4 regions of the Cupriavidus sp. L7L genome follow, and region 1 is predicted to be linked to each of the others. Evidence: predicted binding sites of a transcription regulator. Region 1 holds the regulator's gene; each other region holds the start of a gene.
The links. The regulator LexA, encoded in region 1, represses DNA repair genes until DNA is damaged. The targets are predictions, from matches to a motif close to ACTGTATNNNNATACAGT.
Positions count from the first base shown of each region.

Region 2: E1J61_RS08095 (ATP-dependent helicase) is a predicted target of LexA. The motif match lies at 3,146-3,163, and genes of this name have one in related genera.
Region 3: imuA (translesion DNA synthesis-associated protein ImuA) is a predicted target of LexA. The motif match lies at 1,751-1,768, and genes of this name have one in related genera.
Region 4: recA (recombinase RecA) is a predicted target of LexA. The motif match lies at 5,541-5,558, and genes of this name have one in related genera.

Region 1 covers NZ_SMNY01000024.1:386,855-394,069, forward strand. Annotated here, with positions in the region: gene E1J61_RS23945 (replicative DNA helicase) at 1-384, opposite strand, end outside; gene rplI (50S ribosomal protein L9) at 570-1,022, opposite strand; gene rpsR (30S ribosomal protein S18) at 1,054-1,332, opposite strand; gene priB (primosomal replication protein N) at 1,336-1,635, opposite strand; gene rpsF (30S ribosomal protein S6) at 1,713-2,087, opposite strand; gene E1J61_RS23970 (asparaginase) at 2,200-3,192, opposite strand; gene lexA (transcriptional repressor LexA) at 3,474-4,130, shown strand; gene E1J61_RS37475 (hypothetical protein) at 4,244-4,411, shown strand; gene E1J61_RS23980 (hypothetical protein) at 4,412-4,762, opposite strand; gene E1J61_RS23985 (hypothetical protein) at 5,299-5,538, opposite strand.
Region 2 covers NZ_SMNY01000009.1:37,992-45,206, forward strand. Annotated here, with positions in the region: gene E1J61_RS08090 (class I SAM-dependent rRNA methyltransferase) at 1-896, shown strand, start outside; gene E1J61_RS08095 (ATP-dependent helicase) at 991-3,102, opposite strand; gene E1J61_RS08100 (TlpA disulfide reductase family protein) at 3,268-3,801, opposite strand; gene E1J61_RS08105 (thioredoxin family protein) at 3,922-4,377, opposite strand; gene E1J61_RS08110 (hypothetical protein) at 4,616-5,227, shown strand; gene E1J61_RS08115 (LysE family transporter) at 5,324-5,965, shown strand; gene E1J61_RS08120 (hypothetical protein) at 6,038-6,217, shown strand; gene zwf (glucose-6-phosphate dehydrogenase) at 6,497-7,215, shown strand, end outside.
Region 3 covers NZ_SMNY01000053.1:11,880-19,094, reverse strand. Annotated here, with positions in the region: gene E1J61_RS33470 (biotin/lipoyl-containing protein) at 1-234, opposite strand, end outside; partial or broken gene E1J61_RS33465 (DNA polymerase Y family protein) at 272-844, opposite strand; gene imuA (translesion DNA synthesis-associated protein ImuA) at 777-1,670, opposite strand; gene E1J61_RS33455 (PaaI family thioesterase) at 1,896-2,327, opposite strand; gene E1J61_RS33450 (PQQ-dependent dehydrogenase, methanol/ethanol family) at 2,467-4,611, opposite strand; gene E1J61_RS33440 (aldehyde dehydrogenase family protein) at 4,812-6,230, opposite strand; gene E1J61_RS33435 (sigma-54-dependent Fis family transcriptional regulator) at 6,478-7,215, opposite strand, start outside.
Region 4 covers NZ_SMNY01000009.1:295,612-302,826, reverse strand. Annotated here, with positions in the region: gene E1J61_RS09340 (TerC family protein) at 1-359, opposite strand, end outside; gene sucD (succinate--CoA ligase subunit alpha) at 612-1,493, opposite strand; gene sucC (ADP-forming succinate--CoA ligase subunit beta) at 1,595-2,761, opposite strand; gene E1J61_RS09325 (DUF2889 domain-containing protein) at 2,853-3,560, opposite strand; gene recX (recombination regulator RecX) at 3,768-4,235, opposite strand; gene recA (recombinase RecA) at 4,331-5,386, opposite strand; gene E1J61_RS09310 (response regulator transcription factor) at 5,626-6,315, shown strand; gene E1J61_RS09305 (sensor histidine kinase) at 6,394-7,215, shown strand, end outside.

The sequences.
Region 1 (7,215 bases):
GGCCACCGTAACCAGCTTGCGCAGCACCGCACGCTCGCGCACGATTTCCGCATAGCGGCGGATATTGGCCGCGCTGGGCGTGTTCTGTGCCAGCGAATTCAGGTACGCCAGCCCGCCAACTTCCTCGGCCTTGCCCGCAACCTGCAGCATTTCATAGACCGTGATCACGTCGGCCGGCTTGGTGGCCGAGATCAACCGGGCGATGCTCTGGAAGATCATCCGGTGGTCGAAGCGGTAGAAATCCGCCTCCGAAAGGAAGTCCGCAATGCGGTCCCAGGCGGCATTGTCCAGCAGCAGGCCACCGAGCACCGACTGCTCGGCTTCGATGGAATGCGGCGGGACCTTGAGGTTGTCGAGTTGGGGGTCGGCGACGGGCGCGTTCATGGGGAGGGATTATAACGGCGGGACGCTGGCAGGAGGACGCACTACACCGGACATTTGCCGGACGTGCGTCCAACATCTGCCGGCCAGCGCCAGCGGGCAACAAAAAAGGCAGGAGCCAGGGCTCCTGCCTTTTCTGCTTGCAGTGCTTCGGGCGGCGCCGCGCAGCGGCACCGCTGCAGCGGGTCTTAGACCTGCTCGCCCAGCACCGACACGGTCACGTCGACCACGACGTCGGTGTGCAGCACGACGCTGATCGGGTGGTCGCCCACCATCTTCAGCGGGCCGTTCGGCAGGCGAACCTGAGCCTTCTCGACCTTGAAGCCTTGGCCTTCCAGGGCCACGGCGATGTCGGCGTTGGTGACCGAGCCGAACAGACGGCCGTCCACACCCGACTTCTGGCTGATCTGGACGGTCAGGCCGTTCAGCTTCTCGCCTTCGGCTTGCGCCGCGACCAGCTTCTCGGCGGCGGCCTTTTCCAGCTCGGCGCGCTTGACTTCGAATTCGGCGATCGCGGTTTGCGTGGCGCGGCGCGCCTTCTTCGACGGGATCAGGAAGTTACGAGCGTAACCGTCCTTCACCTTGACGATGTCACCCAGGTTGCCCAGGTTGATGACTTTTTCCAGCAGAATGACTTGCATCGTGTTTTCTCCGTTACGGACCTAGGGCCTATCAGTTCTTGTGCAGGTCGGTGTACGGCAGCAGCGCGAGGAAACGCGCACGCTTGATCGCCGTATCCAGCTGACGCTGATAGTGGGCCTTGGTACCGGTCAGGCGGGCCGGCGTGATCTTGCCGTTGTCGCCGATGAAGTCCTTCAGGGTGTCCAGATCCTTGTAGTCGATCTGTTCCACGCCAGCCACGGTGAAGCGGCAGAAGCGCTTGCGCTTGAACAGCGGGTTCTGTTGCTGGAAGCGCTTCTTGTTCTTGTTGTCACGTTTGACGAATGCCATGATTCAATCCTTTACGAATGCTTTACATCCGGTGATGTGAAAGACGAGAGCCTTGCTGTTGCGGTGCTTGCGGGCGAGGAATCCTTCGCAGTCGAGCAGCGTGCCGAGCGGTAACCGCTCAAGCCGCTGACCCACCGGCCCGATCCCCATTGCCGCGATGGCAAACTCAACCTGCCGAGGCGTTTCCGCCTCGACCGTCTCGCCGCTGTACTGCAGGATGCAGTTCACGACGGGCACTCCGGCCGGGGTATAGCGCAGGGCATCGCGTTCCGCCAAAGTGGCGGCAAGCCGAAGCTGGTTCAACGCGGGGCCTCTTGCCGTTTGCCATCCGTGCCGCCAGGGCCGACATGGTCAGCCTGGGCGCGCACCGCAGTCCGCACTCAGGCGGCCTGGCCTTCGGTGGTCGTTTGCGCGGCCTTGCGGGCTTCTTCGCGCTGCACTTCCTTCATCATCGGCGAAGGAGCGGTTTCAGCCTTCTTGGTCTGCACGATCAGGTGGCGCAGCACGGCGTCGTTGAACTTGAAGGCGTGTTCCAGTTCAGCCAGCGTGTCCTTGCCGCATTCGATGTTCAGGCAAACGTAGTGAGCCTTGGCCAGCTTCTGGATCATGTAGGCCATCTGGCGACGGCCCCAGTCTTCCACGCGGTGAACGTTGCCGTTCTGCGAGGTCACGAGCTGCTTGTAGCGCTCGATCATGGCCGGCACTTGCTCGCTCTGGTCCGGGTGGACGATGAAGACGATTTCGTAATGACGCATTGACGCTCCTTTTGGGATTAGCCACCCGGGCGTCACGAGTCCGGTGTGGCAAGGTTGAATAGCCTTAAATTATAGCCCGGCGCCAGCGGGGCGCGCAAGCGGCAAGGCTGGCTCAGGCTTTGGCAAAGGCGGCCTGCAGGCGCACGGGATCCCGTGCCAGCGCAGGATCCGCCGCAAGCGCCAATGCCAGCAGTACCCTCGCCTTATACGGATTCAGGTCCGCGGCGGAGACAAAAACGCCATCGGACGGGCTGGGATGCGCCGGAATCGCCACATGACCTGCCCCGGTGCGCGAACTGCGCACCACCGCCACTCCGGCGGCGGCGGCATCCACCAGGGCCTCCGCCAGCACTTCGTGTATCGAGCCATTGCCGGCGGCGGCCACCACCAGGCCCGCCACGCCAGCCTGCACCAGCGCATCGACGGCGATCCGGCCCGGCTGCGCGTAGCTCGCCACGATCTCGACCACCGGCCATGCGCCCGGCATCGGACCGATCGCCCATGCCTGCCGGGGCGTGCGGGCAAAGCCCACGTAGTCGTCCTGCACCAGCCCGAGCGGCCCGCACTGGGACACGAAGGCATCCACCGCCGAGGTATGCGCCTTGGCAACATCGCGCGCCGCATGGATCTGCTGGTTCAGCACCACCAGCACACCCTTCCCGCGCGCATCCGGATACGCCGCCACCCGTACCGCGTCGAGCAGGTTGAGCGGCCCGTCGGCCGACAGCGAGGTGGACGGCCGCATCGCCGCCGTCATCACCACCGGGACCGGGCACGCCTGGGTCAGGTGCAGCGCCATCGCCGTTTCTTCCAGCGTATCGGTGCCGTGCGTGATCACGATGCCCGCCACATCCGCCTGCGTTGACCAGTGCTCGACGCGAGCGGCCAGCGCGGCCCACAGCGCAAAGGTCATGTCCTTGCTGTCGACCTGCGCCACCTGCTCGGCTTCGATCCGTGCCACCGACTGCAGCGCCGGCACCGCCGCAAGCAACGACGACACGGGCACGGTGGCCGCCTGGTAGTGCGCGCTGCTGGCGGGGTTGCCGGAAGCGCCGGCAATGGTGCCGCCGGTAGCCAATACAACGATGCGAGGCAATTGGGTCATGGGTGCTGGGGCTCAGGAAACAGAAGGGAATACATGCGCCGGGCGATGGAATCGCGATTGTAACGGCGGACTTCCACCGGCATGGCCCGCGCCGAGGCCGATCGGTTCACGCGCGCCAGCAAAAATTCTGCTTGCGCTGACGCCGATACTGTATAAAATCACAGCATACTGTTTAAACATACAGTGCCCGGCCCGCCGGATGCAGGATTTCGGGGACCGCCCAGTCCGTTGGGCAGCCCATCCAGCCCTGCCCCAGCGCGCCCGCACGGAACGGCGATCCCATGGCGACCCTGACACCCCGGCAGCAGCAGATTTTCGATCTGATCCGCAATACGATCCGCCGTACCGGCTTCCCGCCGACGCGTGCCGAGATTGCTGCCGAATTTGGCTTTTCCTCGCCAAATGCCGCGGAAGAGCACCTGCGCGCGTTGGCCCGCAAAGGCGTGATCGAGCTGACGCCTGGCGCCTCGCGCGGCATCCGCCTGAAGGTTTCGCGCAGCGACTCGGAAATGCCGGACCAGTTCTCGCTACCCATCCCCGGCGTTTTGCAGCTGACGCTGCCGTTGGTTGGCCGCGTCGCAGCCGGCAGTCCCATCCTTGCCGCCGAACATATCGACCGCCAATACCAGGTGGACGCCTCGGTCTTCGATGAACGCCCGGACTACCTGCTGCGCGTGCGCGGCCTGAGCATGCGCGACGCCGGCATTCTCGACGGCGACCTGCTCGCCGTGCGCCGGGCCAGCGAAGCGCCCAACGGCAAGATCGTGGTGGCGCGACTCGGCGACGATGTCACGGTCAAGCGCCTGCAACGGCGCGGCGGCCATATCGAGCTGATCGCGGAAAACCCGGACTTCGCCAACATCATCGTTGAACCGGGGCGCGAAGAGTTTTCGCTGGAAGGCATCGCGGTCGGCCTGATCCGATCCTCCGGCTTCTAGCCGGTCACGGCAGGCGCTTCGCCTGCGCGGACCCACCCGCTTCCATTGCTTTGCAGACGCCGCCCGGCTTGCCGGGTGTTGACCCCGCTTTTGCCTGAAAAAGAGGTGCAACCATGCCGCAAACCCACCACGTCGCCGCCCGCCGCCCGGTCAAGCCGGTGCCCTTCCGCCAGTGCAAGGGCGTGCGCGTCTATCAGGGCGCGCAGCGCCGGACCATGGTAGGCAGCATGGCTGCGATCTGCAGGATGCTTGAACTGGAAACCACTAGCAAGCTGGCCTGATCAGCTACGCGCGCACGCCTTGGTTTCCGTCTCCAGTTCTTCCGGAGTCATCTGCGGGAACCATGTATTGGTCTTGCGCAACTCGACCGCCGTGCCATCCGGCCTGGCGGTCAGCGAGATCAGGTAGGCATACGCAAATTCGCCACTGATCTTCGGCTGTCCGATCCGGATTTCCATCTGGTTCTGTGCCGGCAGGTTGACCATCGTGGCTTCGTCGCCGAGATTGTTGCGCAGGCATTTGGCAACGTCAGCCATTTTTGCCGGCGTGAACAAGCGCATCGGCGGACGCGCACGAATATCTTTTTCCGATGTGCCGGTGGCGCATCCGGCCATCATCGCGGCCACTGCCACGCCAGCCCCTATTACCGCTGCTCGAAAGAACATACGACCCCTTTGGAATGCAAGGCGCGTATGGTACAGGAGCCACATCGATTGTGGGCGTCGCTGGCACTGAAAGGAGCGTCCAAGACGATGACGCAGGGACCTCCATCCCCTCCGCGCAAGCGCGTTTAGCCAGGCCACGCCAGGAAGAGTAGGCCCAGCCCGAGCACCACCGCCGCGAGGATCAAATAGTGGCGCCAGCCGTGCCTCGGATCACCGGTACGGTATGCATGATGGGAATGAGGGATGTGAGGTCTCATGGAGCGAATTGCCGAAAGCTCTTATCCCATCGTAGCCCTTTAAGACCAAGTCGTCCCGCTCGCGCAGCGTCCGCAGCATGCCGCAGCGCCGCCGTCTATTCCGATTCTCCAAGTGCAGTTCGCCTGCATAGGAAGCTGGCCGAAACGCCGCGCGTGTAAGGCGGCAGCACTGGTAAGCGCCAACGCGCCTGAGATGGCGAGTTGGTCGGCGAAGGAATCAAAATGCTTCGGAGTGGCCGCATGAGGCTACAGCCCGGTCTTAGTGTTCTCGACGCAAGCCTTTGCGTAAGCAATTGCTTCAGCCATCGCCTCTTCCTCGCTATTGAACGTGGCTTTGATCTTGTGTCGCAAGCCTGGGACAAACTCGTTTGCGTGATCGATTCTGCGCTCGAACAATACCGATGCCTCCCAGGATCCAGATTTCGACTTCCAGACCGTGCAGTGGCAGAAATACTCCCCTTCTTCGACCAAGGCATGGCTCGACATGGCGCGCTCCCATCGTTTCAGAGGAATCCTAGCATGATGAAAGAACGCCCCATCCGCTTCAACGGCAAGCCTCATCGCCCTCGTCCATCTGCTCGGTCACCGCACTCGGTCGCATACCCGCCAGCGCAAAACGCACGAACGGAATTTCCTCCCTTCTCGGCCGTCTCTTCGCAGTAGTCCAGCGGAGAATGGCTTTTTATGGCACGGCCGATATTCCCACTTCTACTGGTCGGCTTACCGCGCCGAGCAAGCGATCGACGAGCACCATAAAGTGACTCGCGACAATATTGTGCGCTGCATCACAATTCATAACGAAGCTCTTGTGCGATGCGGCATATGATGTGACGGGGGACCTGTAGTAAGAGCCTTGGGCCCATGCAGCCAAGGCCTCATATCTGTTTTGACGGGGGAATTTCGGTAGCCCAAACGGGCCTTGGCCTATGCAGCCAAGGCCCACTCCATTCTGTGCAAGCGGCGAGGTCAGCGAATACACCCGACGGCAGAAGGAGGGATCCGACAATGGGTAGCAGCGCCGCTGTTCTCGCCCTGCAGGACATCGACGCGTGTCGGCCCGAGGTGAGCAAGAAATGTTTGCGAGGCAACGGAGCCCCATGCTCGCCTACCCACAGAGAACGCGCAAATCGGCACGCGCCTTCAGAGCGATCGGCGCCCACTGCTTGCCTGCCAGTAGCTTCGCTACATACGTTGGCTCATAGCACCGCAATTCATGCGCCGAAGTTCAGGATGCCTGGCGGCCGACCGCGATCAAGCGGGGCCTACCTTCAACATCTTCGATGCGCGGCAGGGCGCCCGAAGCAATGTTCTGCCGAACCGCAGCCTTCAATTCAGGAACATCCCAACGCCCCTGCTCGATAGCACCCAGAGCGTCGCCAGTAACTGCGAATCTCCCGCCACAGGCAGCGCAGCGATATATTTGACTACCGCGCAGGCGATCTTGTCGGTCAAGCCAGCGTCGCGCGAGTGCAGCGCATAGTAAGCAAGGCACGGTTTTGGTTGAACTCACAGTGTGTCCCCGGCGATTGTCAAATCGGCCTTACGGCCGGCCTGCGTCTTGCAACCTGCCTGGGGTCAACATCAGGCACAGCAGGAGATTGGTGGTCCAATCCGGATGCAGTGGTGCGCCTGGCAGACCCTCATCGTCACGGTAGCCTTAGGCCTAAGTTTCATTTAAGAAACGTGCCCTGATCTGTTTGCGACACAACAGAGTCAACCAGTGCTGTGCCATGCCGCACAACGAGGGATGGACAATTCCCGGCGTGGGCCATCGATCACCCCCTTGAGGTGTGGCTCGCCGTCGGTGCTTGGGCTGCGCTGGACGACACCACCATTCGTTTTTCCCTGCGCTGACGGCCCATGCCAAGCAAAGCGCTACCTCTGGATGTGCCGGCCCTCACGGACGAGGAGTTGCGCGACATCTGCCTGCGCATGCGCAATCCGGACGTAAATGACCTGCTCAACTCCTTTACTCGTATCAGATTGCCCTGCAACTGTCACAGGAAGACGCCCTGACTTTCGCGCAGGTCATGGACTGCAGCAGGCGACGACCGTGGAAGCCTTGAACCTCGCCGCAGACCTGTCAGGTACGTGCCCGACATGGTGCAACAGGATGAGCTTCGAGCGGAATTCGAGCGCCTGAAGAAAGGCGACGACTAAACC
Region 2 (7,215 bases), on a different contig from region 1:
TGATCTTCGGCGAATCGGACCGGCTGCCGGGGCTGATCGTCGACTACTACGGCAGTGGGGAAACGGGCCAGCTGGTGTGCCAGTTCAATGCGGCCGGCGTGGAGCACTGGAAAACCGCGATCGTGCAGGCGCTGGTCAAGGAGACTGGCTGCCCCAACGTCTATGAACGCTCCGACGCCGCCGTGCGCCAGCGCGAAGGGCTGGAGCTGGTGACCGGCGTGCTGGCCGGCGCCGAGCCCGATCCGGCGCTGTCGGTGACCGAGCATGGCGTGCGCTACTACGTTGACGTGCGCAACGGCCACAAGACCGGCTTCTATGTCGACCAGCGCGACAACCGCAAGCTGGTGGGCGACCTGGCCGAAGGGCGCGAGGTGCTGAACTGCTTTTGCTATACCGGCGGCTTCTCGCTGGCCGCGCTGCGCGGCGGGGCAAAAGCGGTGACGTCGATCGATTCGTCGGGCGAGGCGCTGAAGATCGCCGCGGGCAACGTGACGCTGAACGGGTTTGATCCGGAGCGCGCGACCTGGCTCGACGCGGACGTGTTCAAGACGCTGCGCGAATTCCGCGCCGAAGGGCGTCAGTTCGACCTGATCGTGCTGGACCCGCCCAAGTTCGCGCCGTCGGCGCAGCATATCGACCGTGCCGCGCGTGCGTACAAGGAGATCAACCTGGTCGGCACGCAGCTGCTGCGGCCAGGCGGTTTGCTGTTCACGTACTCGTGCTCGGGCGCGATCAGCATGGAGCTGTTCCAGAAGATCGTGGCGGGCGCAATGACCGATGCGCGGGCGGATGCGCGCATCCTGCGCAGGCTGTCGGCCGGCACCGATCACCCGATGCTGGCGGCGTTCCCGGAAGGGGAGTACCTGAAGGGGTTGCTGCTGGAGAAGGTGGCGTAACGCTGCGATCCGGAAGCGGCGACAGCCCTAGCGCGCCGCTTGTTTTCTCCCCTATCCCGCGCGCGGGAGAGGGGAGAAAAACGGCGCGACGAGACTACCGCCACATATTCCGCATCCGGCTGGCCAGGTCCACCGGCGCCAGCGCCGGCTTTGCCTTCCCCTCGCCCGGCATCGGCGGCGGCGGCCATGCCCGGCTGTGGAAATTCGGCATCACGCGATTCGGGATGAACCGCGTGCGCGACGCATACACATGCCGGTCGCCAAAGCCCACCTGCTGGTGCACGTAGAAGCGCTGCGGCACGACGACGTCCAGATGGTCCTTGGCGCGCGTCATCGCCACATACAGCAGCCGCCGTTCTTCCTCGATCTCTTCGGTCGTTCCCGTCGCCAGGTCGCTCGGCATGCAGCCATCGACGGCATTGAGCACATATACTGCCTTCCACTCCTGCCCCTTGGCCGAGTGGATGGTCGACAGGATCAGGTAGTCCTCGTCGCGCGACGGCACGCCGGATTCATCGCTCGACGCACTGGGCGGGTCCAGCGTCAGCTCGGTCAGGAAGCGCTCGCGCGCGCCGTAGGTGGCGGCGATGCGTTCCAGCTGCTGCAGGTCGGCCTGGCGCGCGGCGGCGTCGTCGTGCAGGCGTTCGAGGTGCGGCGTGTACCAGGCCAGCACCTGCTCGAACTCCGACGGCCACGGCGAGGCCGGCGCCATCAGCGCGCGCGCCAGCGTCAGCAGGTCGGCCCACGCGGGGGCAGCGGCCGGCGGCGGCTCGAATTCCTGCAGCGAGAACAGCGGCTCGGTGGCCAGCGCCAGCGCGTCGAGCACACGTGCCGCGGTCTTGGGGCCGATGCCCGGCAGCAGCTGCAGCGTGCGGAAGCCTGCCATGCGGTCGCGCGGGTTTTCCAGCCAGCGCACCACGGCCAGCACGTCTTTCACGTGCGTCGATTCCAGGAACTTGAGCCCGCCGAACTTCACGAACGGGATATTGCGCCGCGCCAGCTCGATCTCCACCTGCGCGCTGTGGTCGGCGGCGCGGAACAGCACCGCCTGCGCCATCAGCGCCAGGCCGGCCTCGCGCCGCGCCAGCACCTGCTCGACCACGTAGCGCGCCTGGTCGGCCTCGTCGTTGACGACGATGATGCCGGGCTTCTCGGCCGACAGCCGCTCGGACCAGAGATCCTTGGTATAGCGCTCGGCCGCCAGTCCGATCACGGCGTTGGCGGCCTGCAGGATCGGCTGCGTCGAGCGGTAGTTCTGCGACAGCGTCACCTGCTGCGCGGGCGGCGTGAACTGCTGCGGGAAATCGAGGATATTGCGCACGGTCGCACCGCGGAACGCGTAGATCGACTGCGCATCGTCGCCGACCACGGTCAGGCCGCGGCCATCGGGCCGCATCGCCAGCAGGATCGACGCCTGCAATGCGTTGGTGTCCTGGTATTCGTCGACCAGGACGTGGTCGAAGCGCGCGCCGATGTCCTGCGCGATGGCCGGCTCGGCCATGGCCTGCGCCCAGTACAGCAGCAGGTCGTCGTAATCGAGCACGTGCTGCTTCTGCTTGGCCTCGACATAGCCGGCAAACAGCGTGCGCAGCGCATCGGCCCACATCGCATAGCGCGGGAACTGCTGCTTGAGCACGTCCTCCAGCGGCGCCTGCGTGTTGACCACGCGCGAGTAGATCGACAGGCAGGTCTCTTTTTTGGGGAAGCGGCTCGCGGTCTCGGACAGGCCCAGGTCGTGGCGCACCACGTGCATCAGGTCGGCCGCATCGCCGCGGTCGCTGATGGTGAAGGCGGGCGACAGGCCCAGCGTCTCGGCGTACTCGCGCAGCAGGCGCGCGCCGATGGCGTGGAAGGTGCCCGACCACTGCAGCGCCGCGCGGCCCGCGCCGGTCTGCGTGCCCAGCGCCTGGTCGACGATGCGCTCGACGCGCCGGCCCATTTCGGCGGCGGCGCGGCGCGAGAAGGTCAGCAGCAGGATGCGGCGCGGATCGGCGCCGCCCAGCACCAGGTGCGCGACCCGGTGCGCCAGCGTGTTGGTCTTGCCCGAGCCCGCGCCGGCGATGATCAGCAGCGGCCCGTCGCTGCCATGCTCGACCGCGGCGCGCTGCTCCGGGTTGAGCCTGGACAGGTAGGCGGGGCCTGCGTCGGCCGCATCGGGGGCAAGGGCGGATTCGAGGTCCGCGGCGGGGGCAAGGTCGAGTGACACAGGCAGGAAAGAGGAATGGGGCGGGCAAAAAAAGCTGGCGCTAACTGTATATCCATACAGCCCGGCAGTGCAAGCCGCTTTGCGCGGGATGGGGCACGAACCAATAAAAAAGGTGCTCGATGAGCACCTTTTCCTGAATGTTGCGGGCGGCGGCGGGTGACAGCGTTACGCAGACTTTGCCAGCGCGCCGTCCAGCAGCTTGTGCAGCGCATCCCACTCGGGCTCGCCGACATAACGCTTGAGGATGCGCCCGTCCTTGTCGACCACGAAGGTGGTCGGCGTCAGCTGCACATTGCCGAAGGCCCTGGCGGCGGACCCGTCCGAATCCATCGCGACCTTGAACGGCAGCCCGCGCGTCTTGGCGTAGTTCATCACGTACATCGGCGGGTCATAGTTCATCGCCACGGCGACGAACTCCAGCCCCTTGCCCTTGAACTGCTCGTAGGTCTTGACCATGTCGGGCATTTCCTTGACGCAGGTGGCGCAGCTGGTGGCCCAGAAATTGACCAGGTAGACCTTGCCCTTCAGGTCGGCGGTGCTGACCTTCTCGCCCGACAGCAGCGTGAACGTGGCGGCCGGCGCGGCGTTGGAGGGTGCCAGCGCGCGGTAGCCGAACCAGCCCAGCAGCGCCAGTACGACGACGGCGGCGACGATGGGCCAGGGCTTGCGGGAGGACTTGGCGGAAGTGGAAGTGGTCATGGGAGGCGGAGGAAGGCGAATTCTCTTCGGGCAACGACACATTCTAATGCCGCGGGCGCCGCGGTGTTGCGCGCGGTCTGCTTGCGTCAATCTGTCGCAATGCCGGCGCCACCGCGCGGTTCAGCGCCGTGTGGCGATGGCGGCGCGTGCCTGGTCCAGCGCCTGCTCCAGGTAGGCGCCGTAGAAATCGGGCTGCATGCCGCGCAGCGGACTGGCGGCGGCGCGGCCCTGGCGATCGAGGAACAGCACCGTCGGCGCCACCCGCACCTGGTGCGCCCGCGCCCAGTCGCGCGCGGTGGTCATGCTGCCGTCGGCATCGCGCAGCGGCGTGGCGGCGGTCAGGTCGAGCTCGCGCACCGCGATCTCGCCGGCGGCGGCCTGCGGGCCGAGGTAGTTGCGGCGCACCGCGTCGCAATAGCCGCATCCTGGCATCGACACCAGCAGCACCAGCGGCTCGCCACGTTGCGCGGCCTCGGCGCCATGCGCGGCCAGGTCGGTGGCGGCAGGCAGGTGCGCCGTGCCCGCGGCCAGCGCCGTGCCCGCGGCCAGCGCCGCGCCGGCGGCCGTTGCCAGCAGCGTGCAGGCGGCCAGTCGCGCCAGTTGCGCCAGTTGCGCTAGTCGGAGCAGCGCGGTCCGGGCTGGTACGGCGAGGCGGGGCAGGGCGGGAACAGGCATGCGGTCGGGAAAGACTGTCAGGCGGCGCACCATGCACCGGGGCGCCACTTCCGCGATAATACCGGTTTCCGCCCGCAGGCGACGGCGGCCGCCAGAGCCGCTCCATGGCCTGCGCGCGCTGTCCGCCACACGCTTCCCCATGCGTCCTCTTTCGCCCCAGTCGTCGAGCCTGGCCGCCCTGGCCCGCAGTCCCATGCTGCGCCGCGCCGCCGTATGCGCGGCGCTGGCCCTCTGCGCCTGTTCGCCCCGCTATGACTGGCGCACGATCCAGTCCGGCGAGGGCGCCTATGCCGCGCTCTACCCCGGCAAGCCCAGCAGCGCCGCGCGCGACGTCACCATCGCCGGCCGCAAGCTGCCGATGACGATGGAGGCGGCGCGCGTCGACGACACGCTGTTCGCCGTGGGCGTGGTCACGCTGCCTGCCGACGACGAAGCGCTGCGGCGCGAGGCGCTGGCGGCGATGCAGGCGGGCCTGCTGGCCAACCTGGGCACGGCGTCGGGCGAGCCGGCGCGCACGCGCCCGGTCACGATCACGACCGCCGACAAGCCGGGGCGGCCGCTGGCCGGCGTGGAAGTGCAGGCCAGCGGCGTGTCGCCGCAGGACCAGTCGCCGCGGCGGCTGACCGCGCGGCTGGTGGCGGTGGGCGCGCGCGCCTACCAGGCGGTGGTGCTGGAGTCCGGCGACGCCGCGCGCGACCAGCGCCAGGCCGAGCAGGTGGAGCAGTTCCTCGGCGGCTTCCACCCGTTCTGAGGTCCCGCAGGACGCCGCAGGAATACAGGGTTTGCGCCGGGCCGCGTCAGTGCGGCGGCGGCAGTTGTCGGGCAGTTGTCGTCTAGGAGAATCGAAATGCGTTGGGAAGTGTGGCTGGCTTATTTCGCGGCGTGCTGGGTGATTGCGGTGTCGCCGGGATCGGGGGCGGTGCTGTCGATGAGCCACGGCCTGTCGTATGGCCTGCGCAAGACCACCACCACGATCTTCGGCCTGCAGACGGGGTTGGTAATCGTGCTGCTGGTGGCCGGCGGCGGGCTGGGCGCGCTGCTGCTGGCCTCGGAGCAGGCCTTCATGGTGGTGAAGACCGTGGGCGCGCTGTATCTGATTTACCTGGGCTTGCAGCAGTGGCGCGCGAAGGTGCAAAGCAGCGAAGGCGCCAGCGAGGGTCCCGCCCGCGTGGCCGTGATGAGCCCACGCCGGCGCTTCGCCACCGGGCTGCTGACCAACGTGACCAATCCCAAGGGCATCATCTTCATGGTCGCGGTGCTACCGCAGTTTATCGACCCGAACCACCCGCTGGCGCCGCAGTTGGCCATCCTGGCGCTGACCATGTGCTGCGTCGACCTGGTGGTGATGCACGGCTACGCGCTGCTGGCGTCGCGCATGCAGGGCCTGTTCCGCAACGCGCGCGCGGTGCGCTGGCAGAACCGCTTCTTCGGCAGCGTGCTGATGGCGGTTGGCGCGGCGCTGTTCTTCGTGCGCCGGCAGCACGCCTGAGCGCCGGCACTGGCGCCAACCCTCGGGGTTTGCTTCAATGAGGGGAACCCCCCCGGCCACGGAGAGCCCCAAATGCCAGCCTCGCCGATTCCCCGCGCCGGCGCGCGCATGCTGCCGCGCCACACCGTGCCTCCGGTGGAAGAACCGTCGCCGCCGGGCGTGCCTCCCGACTTGCCATTGCCGCCGGAAGAAGATCCGGTGCCGCCGCCGGTCGAGCCGCCGGTGGCGACGCCAATCGGAAAACGCGCGTAGGGATCGCCGCGGCCCGCCGGGGCCGCTTTAGGCCTTCCTCCCTTTCGTCGCTGCGGCGCGGCGCCCGGCATGGTTCGCCTGTCACGCTGGGGGCGCAAAGTATGGCGGTCCAAGCATCGCGCCGGGCGCGCTGTGACCCGCGCCTGTGCCTGTGCCTGCGCCGGGGTGGGGGCCAGCGTGCTCACTGGCATGGTTCATGCGGCTTGCCGCGCGTGCCGGCCGGGCTCGCGCTGCCCGACCCACATCGCGCCGGTGTTCCCGGCAAGCAAGGAGCCCGCCATGCCTACCGCCCGTTCCGCGTTTTCAGCTTCTTCCTTCGGCACGCCCGATCCACGGCCGGTGGATCTTGTGATCTTCGGCGGCACCGGCGACCTGTCGGCCCGCAAGCTGCTGCCCTCGCTGTACATGTGCCATCGCGACGGCAACCTGCCCGAGGGCACGCGCATCATCGGCGTGGGCCGCCATGAATGGGATGCCGCGGCCTTCGCGCGTTTTGCCGACGAGCGCGCGCAGCCCTTCGTCGATGCGCGCTACCTCGATCCCGACAAGTGGCGCGCGTTCCTGCAGCGGCTCGACTTCGTCCGGGTCGATGCCTCGCAGCCCGGCCACTACGAGACGCTGGGGAAGGCGCTGCGCAGCGAAGCGCTGCGCATCTACTACATGGCGATGCCGCCGGGCCTGTTCGCCCAGACCTGCGACAACCTGGCCGGGCACGGCCTGATTGCCGACGACACCCGGCTGGTGCTGGAGAAGCCGCTGGGGGTCGACCTCGCCTCGGCCATTGCCATCAGCGAGGTAGTGACGCGCTACTTCAGCGAAGACCGCACCTACCGGATCGACCACTACCTCGGCAAGGAGACGGTGCAGAACCTGATGGCGCTGCGCTTCGGCAATTCGATTTTCGAGCCGCTGTGGCGCACGCCGTTCGTGTGCAGCGTGCAGATCACCGTGGCCGAGACGGTCGGCGTGGGCTCGCGCGGCGGCTTCTACGACGAGGC
Region 3 (7,215 bases), on a different contig from region 1:
CGGCGCGGGCGCCTCTTCCAGCACCTTCTGGTGCCGGCGCTGCACCGAACAGTCGCGCTCGAACAGGTAGACGCAGTTGCCGTGGGTGTCGGCAAATACCTGGATCTCGATATGGCGCGGGCGCGTCAGGTACTTCTCCACCAGCACCTTGTCGTCGCCGAAGCTGGCGCTGGCCTCGCGCTTGACCGACGCCAGCGCGGCCTCGAAGCCCTCACCCGCCTCGACCACGCGCATGCCCTTGCCGCCGCCGCCCGCGCTGGCCTTGAGCAGTCAGCCGGTGCAGCCGCGCCATGCCCACCGCCCGGCGCGCGGGCCGCACCACGCCGCGGCGGGTGCGCCGCAGCGGCTGGCGCGCCAGCCAGGCGGCGCCGTGCGCGGTCGGGCCGCTGCCCACCTGGGCAATGGTGCCGAGCTGGCGCACGCAGGCGCGCACCGCGCGGCACAGCGCGCGGTGGCCGCCAAAGAGGCGCAGGCTGGCGGTGACGTCGAGCATCACGGTGGCCGCTTCCGGCTCCTCGTCGAAGGTCACGGCCGGCGTGAAGCGCAGCAGCGCCAGCGCCACCGTTTCCATTAGCGCCTCTTCCGCGACCGGGTCGCGCTCCAGCTGCACGATGTCCGCCGACAGCGCCTGCACGCCGCCGCGGCGCATGCCGTAGCGCACGCCCAGCTGCATCGCGGGACCGTTGGCCAGCACCACCTGCTCCTGCGCCATCACTGCTACCGGCAGCGCATGGTGCAGCGTGCCGGTGACGGAGGATGGGCTGGAGGCAGCCGGCTCAGGCCAGTTGGGCTGCAGTGCGTCCAGGGGCAGGCGCGGCAGGTGCACCGCGATCCAGTACGGCATCGGTAGAAGACTGAGAAGACGAAGACACAACGGAAGGCGCGGCGGCCGGGGCGCCGGCGGGCACGGGCCAGGCGGCCGTGCGCGTGGCTGCCTCCATCCCGCCCAGGCGCAGCAGCAACGGCGTATCGCGCACCGGCCCGCGTCGCTTGTGGAAGGTGATCGACAGCACATTGCCAGGCTGCGGCGCCAGCAGCAGGCGCAGCACCGCCGGCGACGACTCGCGCAGCGCCGCGGCCGGGCGCAGCGCCCACACCACCGCGTCGCCGGCCTGGGCCAGCACCTGCAGCCGGCGCAGCGCCTCGGGCCGGGCCGCGGGCAGCCACACCAGCACGCCGCCGAAGGCCTGGCTGCGCAGCACCTGCTCGGCCGCCCACAGCATGTCGGCCTGCTGCGCAGCCTTGGCCGCGCCGGCTGGCGGGCGCAGCCAGTACAGCTGGCGCGCCGGCAGGCCGGCCGCGGCCAGGCCCATGGCATTGGGCAAGCAAGGCGGCGCCACCAGCGCGATGCGGCGCCCTGCCCCGGCCAGCACGCGCAGCGCCGGCAGCAGCAGGCGCAGTTCGCCCGCGCCCCCCTGCGTGGTCAGCAGTTCGGTCAGTCCGCCCGCCGGCCAGCCGCCGCCCGGCAGTTCGGCCGAGAGCGCGTCATACCCGGTCGGGCACACCGCGGCGCTGCCGGCACGGCCAAGCTGGCCGGCGCGCCACAGGCCGGGATAGCGCTGCTCGAGCGCCAAAAGCGCCTGCTGCCGGGTAGCGTGGGCTGCCGGGGCTGCCGGGGCTGCGGACCTGGCCGGCGTCGGCGCAGGGAAAAGAACGCCCTCCGCCGCCATGGGCGGGGCTGCGTACGATTGCGCAGGCATGTGAAGTCGGTGTCGCTCGCGGGAAGCGAGGAAATAGGATATTTACGATAACTGTATATTTATACAGTATCGAGGCAAGCGCAAGGGGTAGACGCGCGAAGGATGCCAGGGTGGTGCGCGGAGCACCGGAGGAACGGATCGGGCGGACGGGCTCCGCCTCCGAAGAAGAGAAAGGGGCGCGAACGCCCCGTGGGCCTACTTCAGGTATTTCATCGTGGCAACGCCGGTCGCCACCAGCAACTCCTGGTCAAGCCAGACCTCGGCACGCGAAAAGAAAATCGAGCGCCCGCGCCGATCGACGGTGCCCTTGGCCGTCAACACACTGCCCGTGCCGTTGCTCAGGAAGTTGGAAGTCAGCGACAGCGTCACCGCATGCCGCGCCGCCTCGCCCGGCGCCGAGAACAGGCCGGCATAGCCGGTGGCGGCGTCCAGCAGCGTGCAGATCGTGCCGCCATGGACCACGCGGCTGCGGTTCAGCATGCTGGACGTGACCGGCAGTTCAAGCTCCACGTAATCGGGGCGCCACTGCGTGATGCGGACACCGATGCTTTCGAGGGCGGGATTGTCGAGAGAGAAACCGCCGCCGGCGCCACCCTCCATCACGATTTCCGTTGCTTGGATTTTCATTTCACTGCTCACCACGGCTAAATTTGTCCAGGCGGTATTTCCTCGCGATTCGCGGCCCCAAACAATTCCGATTTGGCGAACAGCCACTTTGGCGTGCACGAAGCGCGCGGGCCAGTGCCGGCCCGCGCGCGCACTTCCGTCAGGGCTTCTTCGGCCGCACCGCGTCGGCGGTGCCCTGGATAAATGCCTGGATCTTGACCACGTCCTCCGCCGTCAGCTTGCCGGTGAAATCCGGCATGCCCTTCTGCACGAACGGCCCGTTGAACAGGATCTTGTCCAGGTGCTCGATCATCGGCGCGCCGACATAGGCCAGGTTGGGAATATTGCCGCCCTTGTCGACACCCGGCACGCCATGGCAGAAGACGCAGTTGTTGACGTAGAGCTTCTGCCCGTTGGCGACCTTGGCCGGGTCGTATTTCACCCCGCTCAGCAGCGGCGCCATCGCGTAGGGCGCCGACTCGGGCATCGGCTTCTTGCCGTTGAGCACAAAGGTGTAGACCCGTCCCGGCGCCTGCCTGTCGCTGCCGCGCTGGCTCAGGCCATACACGCCGCCCCAGCCCACCGCCACCGACACATACTGCTTGCCGTCGAGCAGGTAGGTCACCGGCGCCGCCACCACGCCGGAGCCGGTCGGCGCCTGCCACAGCTTCTCGCCGGTGCCGGCGTGATACGCCACCAGCCGCCCGTCCGCCGTGCCCTGGAACACCAGGTTGCCGGCGGTCGCGAGCGTGCCGCCGTTCCACGGGCCGGCATGGTCCTGGTGCCATACCGCCTTCTGCGCCAGCGGGTCCCACGCGATCAGCCGCCCCATCGGCTTGCTCCTGGGGGGCTCGGCATTGACCAGCATGCCCAGGTTCCAGCCCACGCCGCGATGCGCCTCGGGAGAGTCCTTCTGGTTGTGGGCCCACTCCTTGTTGTCGGCCAGCGTCAGCGGCACGTGCTGCGCCGGGATAAAGGCCAGCCCCAGCTTCGGGTGGAACGACATCGAATGCCAGTTGTGCGCGCCGAACGGCCCCGGCACGATATCCGCCGGCTTGCCCGAAGTGTCCGACTGCGGCGTCTCGATCGGCCGGCCGTCCTTGTCATAGCCCGAGGCCCAGTTGACGTCGACGAAGTTCTTGGCCGAGATGAACTTGCCATTGGTCCGGTCGATCACGAAGAAGAAGCCGTTCTTGGGCGCGTGCAGGATCACCTTGCGCGGCTGGCCGTCGATCTTCAGGTCGGCCAGGATGATGTCCTGCGTCGAGGTGTAGTCCCAGTTGTCGCCCGGGGTTTCCTGGTAGTGCCAGACGTATTCGCCAGTGTCCGGGTTCAGCGCCACCACGGAGGCCGCGTAGAGGTTGTCGCCGCCCTTCGGGCTGCGCAGCTTGCGGCTCCACGGGCCGGCGTTGCCGGTGCCGATGTACATCAGGTTCAGGCCGGGGTCGAACGCCATGGTGTTCCAGACCGTGCCGCCGCCACCGTTGACCCAGTACTTGCCGCTGGGGTCCCAGGTGGCCGCGGCCTTTGCCATGGCTTCGTTCTCGAAGGGCCTGGCGGGGTCGCCCGGAACCGTGTACCAGCGCCATTGCTGCTTGCCGGTCTCGGCATCGTAGGCGGTGATGTAGCCGCGCACGCCGTACTCTGCGCCGCCGTTGCCGATGATCACCTTGCCCTTGTAGACGCGCGGCGCGCCGGTGATCGTATAGGACTTGCTGCGATCGACGATGGTGTCCTGCTCCCACACCTTCTTGCCGGTGGCGGCATCGATCGCCACCAGCCGGCCGTCGAACGCGCCGACGAAGACCTTGCCCTGGTACAGCGCCACGCCGCGATTGACCACGTCGCAGCAGCCCTTGTAGGCCTGGTCGCGCGGTACCTGCGGGTCGTAGGTCCACAGGCGCTTGCCGGTGCGCGCGTCGATGGCATGCACCACGCTCCACGGTGCGGAGACGTACATCACGCCATCGACCACCAGCGGCGTCGCCTCCACGCCGCGCGTCGATTCCAGGTCGTAGGACCAGGCCAGCCCCAGGTCCTTGACGTTGCCCGCGTTGACCTGCTCGAGCTTGCTGAAGCGGGTCTCGGCGTAATCCAGGCCGTAGCTGGGCCAGTTCGGCGTGCCGGCCTCGTTGGCGCGGATCGCGGCGCCGTCCACGCGCGCGGCGGCGTTCGCCGGCTTGTGCGCCTTTTTTGCCGGGCGGGGAGCGGCGTTGCCTTCGGCGCCGAATGCCATCGGCGCCGGCAGCGCCACGCTGGCCGCGGCCACCATGCTCACCAGCAGGCGTTGCTTGTTGCTATGCATCTTGGTCTCCTCTGTCTTCTTAATTGATTTGGCGTGTCAGAACACCGACCTCCATGAAGCGCCCATAGCGAACAATGCCTACGTCCGAATCCAGGTTGCCGCCGGCGACGCCGTTGCCACCCGCATAGACGCGGTCGCGCTGCGCGACTTCCGGTTTTCTTCTTGCCTGTGTCGCCCGCCGCGCAGCGGGCGTGGCCGCGTCAGCAGGCCTGCGCGCGCGCGATATTGATCACGCTCAGTTGCGCATACTCGGCCAGCCCTTCCGGCCCGAATTCCACGCCGACGCCGGACTCCTTGGCGCCCACCAGCGGGATGTGCGGGCCGAAATGCAGGTGGTGGTTGACCCATGCCGTACCCACGTCGAGACGCCACGCCACCCCATAGGCGCGCTCTTCGTCGCTGGACCACACCGAGCCACCCAGCCCATACGGCGTACCGTTGGCGCGCGCCACGGCTTCGTCGATGCTGTCGAACTTCAGCACCGGCAGGATCGGCGCGAACTGCTCCTCGGTCACCAGCTCGCTCTGGTCGGTCAGGTCGCGCACGATGGTCGGGGCGACGAAGTAGCCATCGCCCTTGAGCAAGGCGCCACCCGCCAGGATCTTGCCGTCGCGGCGCGCGCTGGCCAGGAAGCGGCCGGCCTTGTCGTACTGCATGGCGTTCTGCAGCGGGCCCATCGTGACGCCGGCTTCCGCGCCATTGCCTACCACCGTGCGCCCGGCCAGGTCGGCCAGCGCGTCGCACAGCGCGTCATGGACCGAGGCATGCACGTACAGCCGCTTCAGCGCCAGGCATACCTGCCCGCAGTTGTAGAAAGCGCTGCCGAAGATCTTCGGCGCGATTTCCGCCACGTCGGCATCGTCGAGCACGATGGCCGCGTCGTTGCCGCCCAGTTCCAGCGTGATGCGCTTCAGCCCCGGGCCGGCGCTTGCCATCACCTTCTTGCCGGTCGCGGTCGAGCCCGTGAACGAGACCTTGGCCACGTCGGGGTGCGAGGTCAGGTAGCTGCCCAGGTCATTGGCATCGGTGATGATGTTGACCACGCCCGGCGGCAGCAGGTCGGACAGGATCGCCCCGAGCTGCAGCGTTGCCACCGGCGTGGTCGGCGCGGGCTTGAGCACCACGGTATTGCCCATCAGCAGCGCCGGCGCGAGCTTGTAGGCAGCGATCAGCACCGGGAAATTCCATGCCGCGATGGCGGCCACCACACCCAGCGGCTTGTGGTGCAGCTCGATGCGGTGGGTGGCGTCGTCCTGCACCAGCGATACCGGCAGCTCCAGCCCGGCGATATGGCGCACGAAGGCTTCGGCGAACTGCAGTTCCTGACGCGCCTCGGCCAGCGGCTTGCCCTGCTCCAGCACCAGCGTGGCGGCCAGGTCCTCCGCGTTGCCGTGCAGCGCATCGGCGAAGCGCAGCAGCAGCGCGCGCCGCTGCGGCAGTTCCAGCGCGGCCCAGCCCGGCTGCGCGGCCTTGGCGGCGGCGACCGCCGCAGCAGCCTCGCGCTCGGTGGCGCGCGACACCGTGGTGAACACCTTGCCGGTGGCGGGGTTGACCACGTCGAGCGTGGCGCTGCCCTGCACGATTTTTCCGTTGATCAGCAGTCCTGCATTGCCGTGCATCGCTTGTCTCCTCATGTTGTTCCCTGGTTGGAATGCGATGCCCTGCAACGCAAGCGGCGTGCCTGCCGCACAAATCGCGCACCTGCGCTTGTCTTGCGCCAGTTGCGCATGGCAGCGTGGTTGCGACGCTGCCCCTGTGTGTCGCAATCTGATCCAATGTCTCGATACAGGCAAGACACGCCATCAAGGAAAAACCCCCGCCGCCACGGCGTGGCGGGCGGGGGTCATGAGGGATCGGCGGACCGGTCTAGCGGATCTTGGCGCGCGCCATCTTGCGGTACAGCGTTGCGCGCGAGATGCCGAGCGCGCGCGCGGCTTCGGAGCGGTTGCCGCTGAGCTCGTCGAGGGTGCGCTGGATCAGCGCGTCCTGCGCCTGCGCCAGCAGCATCGGCTGGCCCGCCGCGGGCAGGATGTCAGTCACTGCCACGCGCGTTGCCCCATCCAGCCAGCTTTCGTCCAGGTGCTCGCGCCGGATTTCCTCGCTGAGGCCAGACAGCGCCACCGCAGTGCGCAGCACCTGGTGCAGCTCGCGCACATTGCCGGGCCAGGCATGCGACATCAGCAGCGCCATCACATCGGCATCGAGCGCCTTGCGCCGGCCGCGCGCCAGCGTCTGCAGCATCGCCGCGATCAGCTCGGGCAGGTCGGTGCGGTCGCGCAGCGCCGGAACGCGGATCGCCATGCCGTTGATGCGGAAATACAGGTCTTCACGGAAGGCGCCCTGCCGCACCAGTTCCGGCAGGCTGCGGTGCGTGGCGCAGATTACCGACAGGTCGACCGGGATCGGCTTGGCCGCGCCGACGCGCGTGACGCAGCGCTCCTGCAGCACGCTCAGCAGCCGGGTCTGCAGTGCCAGCGGCATGTCGCCGATCTCGTCGAGGAACAGCGTGCCATGGTTGGCCTGCTCGATCTTGCCCGCGCTGCCGCCGCGGCGGCTGCCGGTAAAGGCGCCGTCGGCATAGCCGAACAGCTCGGCTTCGGCCAG
Region 4 (7,215 bases), on a different contig from region 1:
GACATCACCAGGTCGGCGATCAGGATGGTGCGGATGGCGGCCCAGATATTGTCCTTGCCGTCGTGGCCTTCCTCGTCGTCATCGCCGGTCAGCAGTTGCACGCCGATATAGACCAGCAGCACGGCGCCGACGATCTTCAGGTACGGCAGGCTCAGCAGCTTGACCGCGGCCACGGTCAGCACCACGCGCATGATGATGGCGGCGGCGCTGCCCCAGAAGATGGCCTTCTTCTGTTGGGCGGGCGGCAGGTTGCGCGAGGCGAGCGCGATCACCACCGCGTTGTCGCCGGACAGGACGATGTTGGTCAGGATGATCGATCCCAACGCAATCCAGAAAGTGGTGGAAGACAGCAGTTCCACTGGGAGGCTCCTCGAGTTCTATGTGGTGGCGGTTTTATGTACTGGCGCGCCCCGTCATCCGACGGGTGTTCGGATGTCTGAAAGCGCAGACATGACTGTTTAACCCACGAACCTTTCGATTACATTTCAATCCTGTAATCTTTCGGGGCTTTCACGGCGCCGGGATCACCCGCTGCAAAAACAATGCCCCCGCCGATGGCGGGGGCATCACTAGTCTGTCATTCCCGCCCCAGCGGGAACGGCAAGCAGACCTTACAGCATCGCCTTCAGCAGGCGGCCCATCTCCGACGGGTTCTTGGTCACCTTGATACCGCAGGCTTCCATGATTTCCAGCTTGGCCTGGGCGGTGTCGGCACCGCCCGAGATCAGCGCGCCGGCGTGGCCCATGCGCTTGCCCGGAGGCGCGGTCACGCCAGCGATGAAGCCAACCACCGGCTTCTTCATGTTGTCCTTGATCCAGTTGGCCGCGTTGGCTTCGTCCGGACCGCCGATCTCACCGATCATGACCACGGCGTCCGTTTCCGGATCGTCGTTGAACATCTTCATGACGTCGATGTGCTTCAGGCCGTTGATGGGGTCGCCACCGATGCCGACAGCCGACGACTGGCCCAGGCCCAGCGCGGTCAGCTGGCCCACGGCTTCGTACGTCAGGGTGCCCGAGCGCGACACCACGCCGATGCGGCCCTTCTTGTGGATGTGGCCCGGCATGATGCCGATCTTGATTTCGTCCGGCGTGATCAGGCCCGGGCAGTTCGGCCCCAGCAGCAGGGTCTTCTTGTTCTCGCGGCGCATGCGGTCCTTGACTTCCATCATGTCGCGCACGGGGATGCCTTCGGTAATGCAGACCACCAGGTCCAGGTCGGCATCAACGGCTTCCCAGATCGCGGCAGCGGCGCCTGCGGGCGGCACGTAGATGACCGACACGGTCGCGCCGGTCTGGGCCTTGGCGTCCTTGACGCTGGCGTAGATGGGAATGCCTTCGAAGTCTTCGCCTGCCTTCTTGGGGTTCACGCCTGCGACGAAGGCGTTCTTGCCATTGGCGTAGTCGCGGCAGCCACGGGTGTGGAACTGGCCGGTCTTGCCGGTGATGCCCTGGGTGATGACCTTGGTGTCTTTGTTGATCAGAATCGACATGCTGTAATCCTTTGCTTTTCTACGAGCGGCGCGCGCGGGAGCTCAATAAAGAGCGCCAGCGCACCGCTCGCGTTCGCGTATGGTTGCGTTCGTGCGACGGCTTACTTGCCAGCGGCAGCGGCCACCACCTTCTGGGCGGCTTCTTCCATCGTGTCGGCCGAGATGATGGGCAGGCCCGACTCGGCCAGCATCTTCTTGCCGAGGTCTTCGTTGGTGCCCTTCATGCGCACGACCAGCGGCACCGTCAGGTGCACGGCCTTGGAAGCGGAGATCACGCCTTCGGCGATCACGTCGCAACGCATGATGCCGCCGAAGATGTTGACCAGGATGGCCTGCACGTTCTTGTTGCTCAGCATCAGCTTGAAGGCTTCGGTCACCTTCTCGGTGGTGGCACCGCCGCCCACGTCGAGGAAGTTGGCCGGCTCGCCGCCGAACAGCTTGATGGTGTCCATGGTGGCCATGGCCAGGCCGGCGCCGTTCACCAGGCAGCCGATGTTGCCGTCCAGCGAGATGTAGGCCAGGTCGAACTTCGAGGCTTCGATTTCGTTGGCGTCTTCTTCATCCAGGTCGCGGTAGGCGACGATTTCCGGGTGACGGAACAGCGCGTTCGAGTCGAAGTTGAACTTGGCGTCCAGCGCGATGACCTTGCCGTCGCCGGTCAGGATCAGCGGGTTGATTTCGGCCAGCGAAGCGTCGGTGTCGTAGAACGCCTTGTACAGGCCTTGCAGTGCCTGGCGGGCTTGCGCCACGCTCGCGTCGGGCACGCCGATCTTGCGGGCGATGTCATCGGCGTCAGCGTCGGTCAGGCCGGTCGACGGCTCGATGATCAGCGTGTGGATCTTTTCCGGGGTGTGGGCAGCGACTTCTTCGATGTCCATGCCGCCTTCGCTCGACGCCATCAGCGCGATCTTCTGCGACACGCGGTCCACCACCAGCGAAACGTACAGTTCCTTCTTGATGTCGGCGCCTTCTTCGATCAGCAGGCGGTTGACCTTCTTGCCTTCCGGACCAGTCTGGTGCGTGACCAGCTGCATGCCCAGGATGTTCGAGGCGTATTGCTTGACCTCGTCCATGCTCTTGGCAACCTTGACGCCGCCGCCCTTGCCGCGGCCACCCGCGTGGATCTGCGCCTTGACAACCCACACCGGGCCGCCGAGCTGTTCTGCGGCCTTCAGGGCCTCGTCAACCGAGAACGCGGGGATGCCGCGCGGAACCGGCACATTGTATTTGCGCAGGATTTCCTTGCCTTGATACTCATGGATATTCATGCGTGTTTCCTTTCGGGTAGGCGTAAAAGGTAGAAGGGAGAAATCTGAAAAAGGAGACGAACTCTCTCGTCTGGTTGGCTGATCCTGAGAATCAGCCGGAAGTGCCGGTTGGCCTGTCGGCCGGGACAGCGTCGTTGCCGTCGTCGTTGGCTTGACCACCGCGGTCGCCATTGGCCACGGCGGGCGCCCGAGGCGCGGTTGCGACGGCAGGTGCGGCCTCGGCCCTTGCCTTGGGCCTCGGCTGGTGACCATACCAGCGCGGGTAAAACTCACGAACCACCTCGCCGTCGAAACGCAGCGCGTGGCAGCCGTGCAACTGATAGGGCGGCTCCGGATTCGGATCGTCCTCGCCGTTGTCGCGGATACTGATGACTTCGCCGGCAAACGCCTGGATCGCGGTGCTGGGCAGCACGCCGGCGGCTTCGGTCAGGTGGGAACAGCCGTTGATGCCGGCCAGGCGCTCGCGCACGGCCTTGCGGAAGCCCTTGCGCAGGTTCAGCCCGATCAGCTTGCGGTAGGCCGGGCCGATGGTGTCGCACTGCGACGGGTACGGCACCCAGTCGGAGCACGCCTCGGCATCCAGCACCGTCATGTCCTCGTTGATCGTGACGCGCAGCCACAGGTCGTGCAGGGGCTGGCCTACCGGGCGGATACGGTCGCCGGCAAGTGCGATGTCGCGGGGCTTGGTGTCGGTCAGGCGCACCTCGACATCCCACAGGCCGTCCTCTCTCTGGTACGCCTCGGCCGTAATGGCACGGCGATGGCGCAAGGAGCGGTTGACGGGCTGGGACAGAGGCATGGCCAGGCTGGAATACTGGGGGCTTGGGAACGGCGGCGCCGGAGCACCGAATAACCCGGGGAGTTTAACATGCCGCGCTGGTTTGCCCGGGAACATCCTTGTGCGGCGACTGTCGCGCCGCATTGTCGGGCAACGGCGCGCCAATGACACCCTGACTGCAGTGCAGGTAATGAACCGACGAATGCGGATACTACCGCACACAGACGCTCAGTCGTCGTCGCCGTACGCTTCGTCAGCGCCCTGGATGATCTTGCTGACCACCGCCCGGGAGAATCCCCGCGCCACCATGAATCGGATCTGCCTCGCACGTGCCTCCGGCGTATCCGGCGGCACGCCGAAACGCTTGCGCCAGACCTCGCGGGCCCGCTCGGTCTCGGTGGCGCGCAGCCTTTCCTGCAGTTCGCCCAGCTGTTCGCTGTCCAGCTTGTGGGTCTTGGCTTCCTGCATCACCCTGGCCGCGCCATAGCGGGCGCCGCGGCGATGGACCAGGCTGTCGGCAAAGCGCTGGTTGGACAGCCAGTTCTCGCGCTCGAGCGCATCGAGCAACTGCTCGAGCTGTTCCGGCGATTCGGCATGGGGCGCCAGCTTGCGCGCCAGCTCGGCGCGGCTGTGCTCGCGGCGCGACAGGTAGCCGACGGCGCGGGCCTTCAGGGACAGGGGGGGACGCGTGGCCATTGAGGTCGTGAAGTTTCCACCGTGGGCCTAAACAAAAAGGCCGGCGCATCGGCGATGCCCCGGCCCTTCCGGTTGCTCCAGCGGCGGGCTGGCGCTCAGTCTTCCAGCACTTCGGCCGGCACGACGTTGGTCGGCGCCACACCCAGCGCGGCACGCACCTTGTTCTCGATCTCTTCGGCGATGTCCGGGTTCTCGCGCAGGTATTCGCGCGCGTTGTCCTTGCCCTGGCCGATCTTGTCGCCGTTGTAGCTGTACCACGCGCCCGACTTCTCGACGATCTTGGCGTCCACGCCCAGGTCGATGATCTCGCCCTGGCGGGAAATGCCCTGGCCGTACAGGATGTCGAAGAAGGCTTCGCGGAACGGCGGCGAGACCTTGTTCTTGACCACCTTGACCTTGGTCTCGTTGCCGATGACGTCGTCGCCCTTCTTGATCGAGCCGATGCGGCGGATATCCAGGCGCACCGAGGCGTAGAACTTCAGCGCATTGCCGCCGGTGGTGGTTTCCGGCGAGCCGAACATCACGCCGATCTTCATGCGGATCTGGTTGATGAAGATCACCAGGCAGTTGGTGCGCTTGATGGTGCCGGTCAGCTTGCGCAGCGCCTGGCTCATCAGGCGGGCCTGCAGGCCGGGCAGCGAGTCGCCCATTTCGCCTTCGATTTCAGCCTTGGGCACCAGCGCCGCCACCGAGTCGATCACGATCAGGTCGATCGAGCCCGAGCGCACCAGCGCGTCGGTGATTTCCAGCGCCTGCTCGCCGGTGTCCGGCTGCGAGATCAGCAGGTCGCCGACGTTCACGCCCAGCTTGCCGGCGTAGCTGACATCCAGCGCGTGCTCGGCGTCGATAAAGGCGCAGGTGCCGCCCAGCTTCTGCATTTCGGCCACGACCTGCAGCGTCAGCGTGGTCTTGCCCGACGATTCCGGACCATAGATCTCGACCACGCGGCCGCGCGGCAGGCCGCCGACGCCAAGCGCAATGTCCAGGCCGAGCGAACCGGTGGAGACCACCTGGATGTCCTTCTCGACCTCGCCGTCGCCCAGGCGCATGATCGAGCCCTTGCCGAACTGCTTCTCGATCTGGGAGAGCGCGGCGGCAAGCGCCTTCTGCTTCTCGGCGCTCACGCCCGCACCTGCCTTCTTGTCGTCCATGGTCGTCCTTGAATCAAATGGTGTATAAATAGGCCGCATGTGGCGCGGCACCGGCTTTTGCCGGCTCCGGCGCCGGCCCGGCTGTCTGCGCGGCCGCCATTCCGGAAGCATCACTCAGGAAGCATCCCGGGCGGCCCCAGCGGAATGTGCGGGTACTGTATAAAAAAACAGTATGCTTGGCAAGCCCCATCGCGCCCATTCCGCGGGCGTCCGGCTATGCCGGCCAGGCGGAGACAACCATGCGTATTCTGATCGCCGAAGATGACGACACGCTGGCCGATGGCCTGACGCGCTCGTTACGTCACTCTGGCTATGCCGTCGACCATGTTGCCGACGGGCTCGGTGCCGACTCCGCCCTGTCGACCCAGACCTTCGACCTGCTGATCCTGGACCTGGGACTGCCGCGCATGTCCGGCCTTGAGGTGCTCAAGCGCCTGCGCGCCCGCGGCGCGATGCTGCCGGTGCTGATCTTGACCGCGGCCGACAGCGTCGACGAGCGCGTCAAGGGCCTGGACCTGGGCGCCGACGACTACATGGCCAAACCATTCGCGCTGTCCGAACTGGAAGCGCGCGTGCGCGCACTGGTGCGCCGCGGCGCCGGCGGCGGCGCCACGCTGATGCGGCACGGGCCGCTGGCCTTCGACCAGGTCGGCCGCATCGCCTACCTGAACGAACAGATGCTCGACCTGTCGGCGCGCGAGATCGGCCTGCTGGAGATCCTGCTGACGCGCTGCGGCCGGCTGGTGTCCAAGGAACAGCTGGTCGACCACCTGTGCGAGTGGGGCGAGGAAGTCAGCAACAATGCCATCGAGGTCTACGTGCACCGCCTGCGCAAGAAGATCGAGGTGGGCGGCATCCGCATCGCCACGGTTCGCGGCCTGGGTTATTGCCTGGAAAAATTCCAGCCGGCCGTGGCCGCGCAGCATTGACGCCACCATTGACGCGGCCCGCACCTTAGCCCCGCCCTTGCAGGCGAGCACGACCGCACCCGAGCGACCACCGTCGAGATGAGCCTGCTGCAACTGCCCTGGCGGCGCGCGCACCGCGCCGTGCCACCACCCTCCCATACCACGCCTGGCACGCCTGGCACGCCTGGCACGCCCGGCACCGACCAGGAACTGGCCGACGCACTGCCTCACCTGGAGGAAAGCACCGCCACGCCCGCGCCACGCTCGCTGTTCGGCGAGATCCTCGACTGGATGCTGGCGCCGCTGCTGCTGCTGTGGCCGATGAGCATCGCGGTGACCTACCTGGTGGCCAAGTCGATCGCCAACGGCCCGTTCGACCGGGCGCTGGAAGCCAGCGCCATCGTACTGTCGCAGCAGCTGCGCGAGGTCAACGGCCGCGTCACGCTGCAGCTGCCGCTGTCGGCGCGCGAGATCCTGCGCGCCGACGAGACCGACAATATCTATTACCAGGTAGTCGGCAAGCGCGGCGAGTACATCGCCGGCGACCACGACCTGCCGCTGCCGTCGGAAGAAGACCAGGGCCACGCCGGCCTGGTGTCGCTGCGCGACGACCGCATCGCCGGCAACGATGTGCGCGTGGCCTACACCTACGTCGACCTGCGCAATGTCAGCGGCAGCCAGCCGGTGCTGGTGCAGGTGGCCGAGACGCTCGACAAGCGCGCGCGCCTGGCCAACGAGATCATCAAGGGCGTGATCCTGCCCCAGTTCGTGATCCTGCCGCTGGCGGTGGTGCTGGTGTGGTTCGGGCTCTCGCGCGGGCTGGCGCCGCTGACCGCGATCCAGCAGCGCATCCGCGCACGCAACCCCGGCGACACCAGTCCCATCGACGAACGCGCCGCACCGCAGGAGATCACGCCGCTG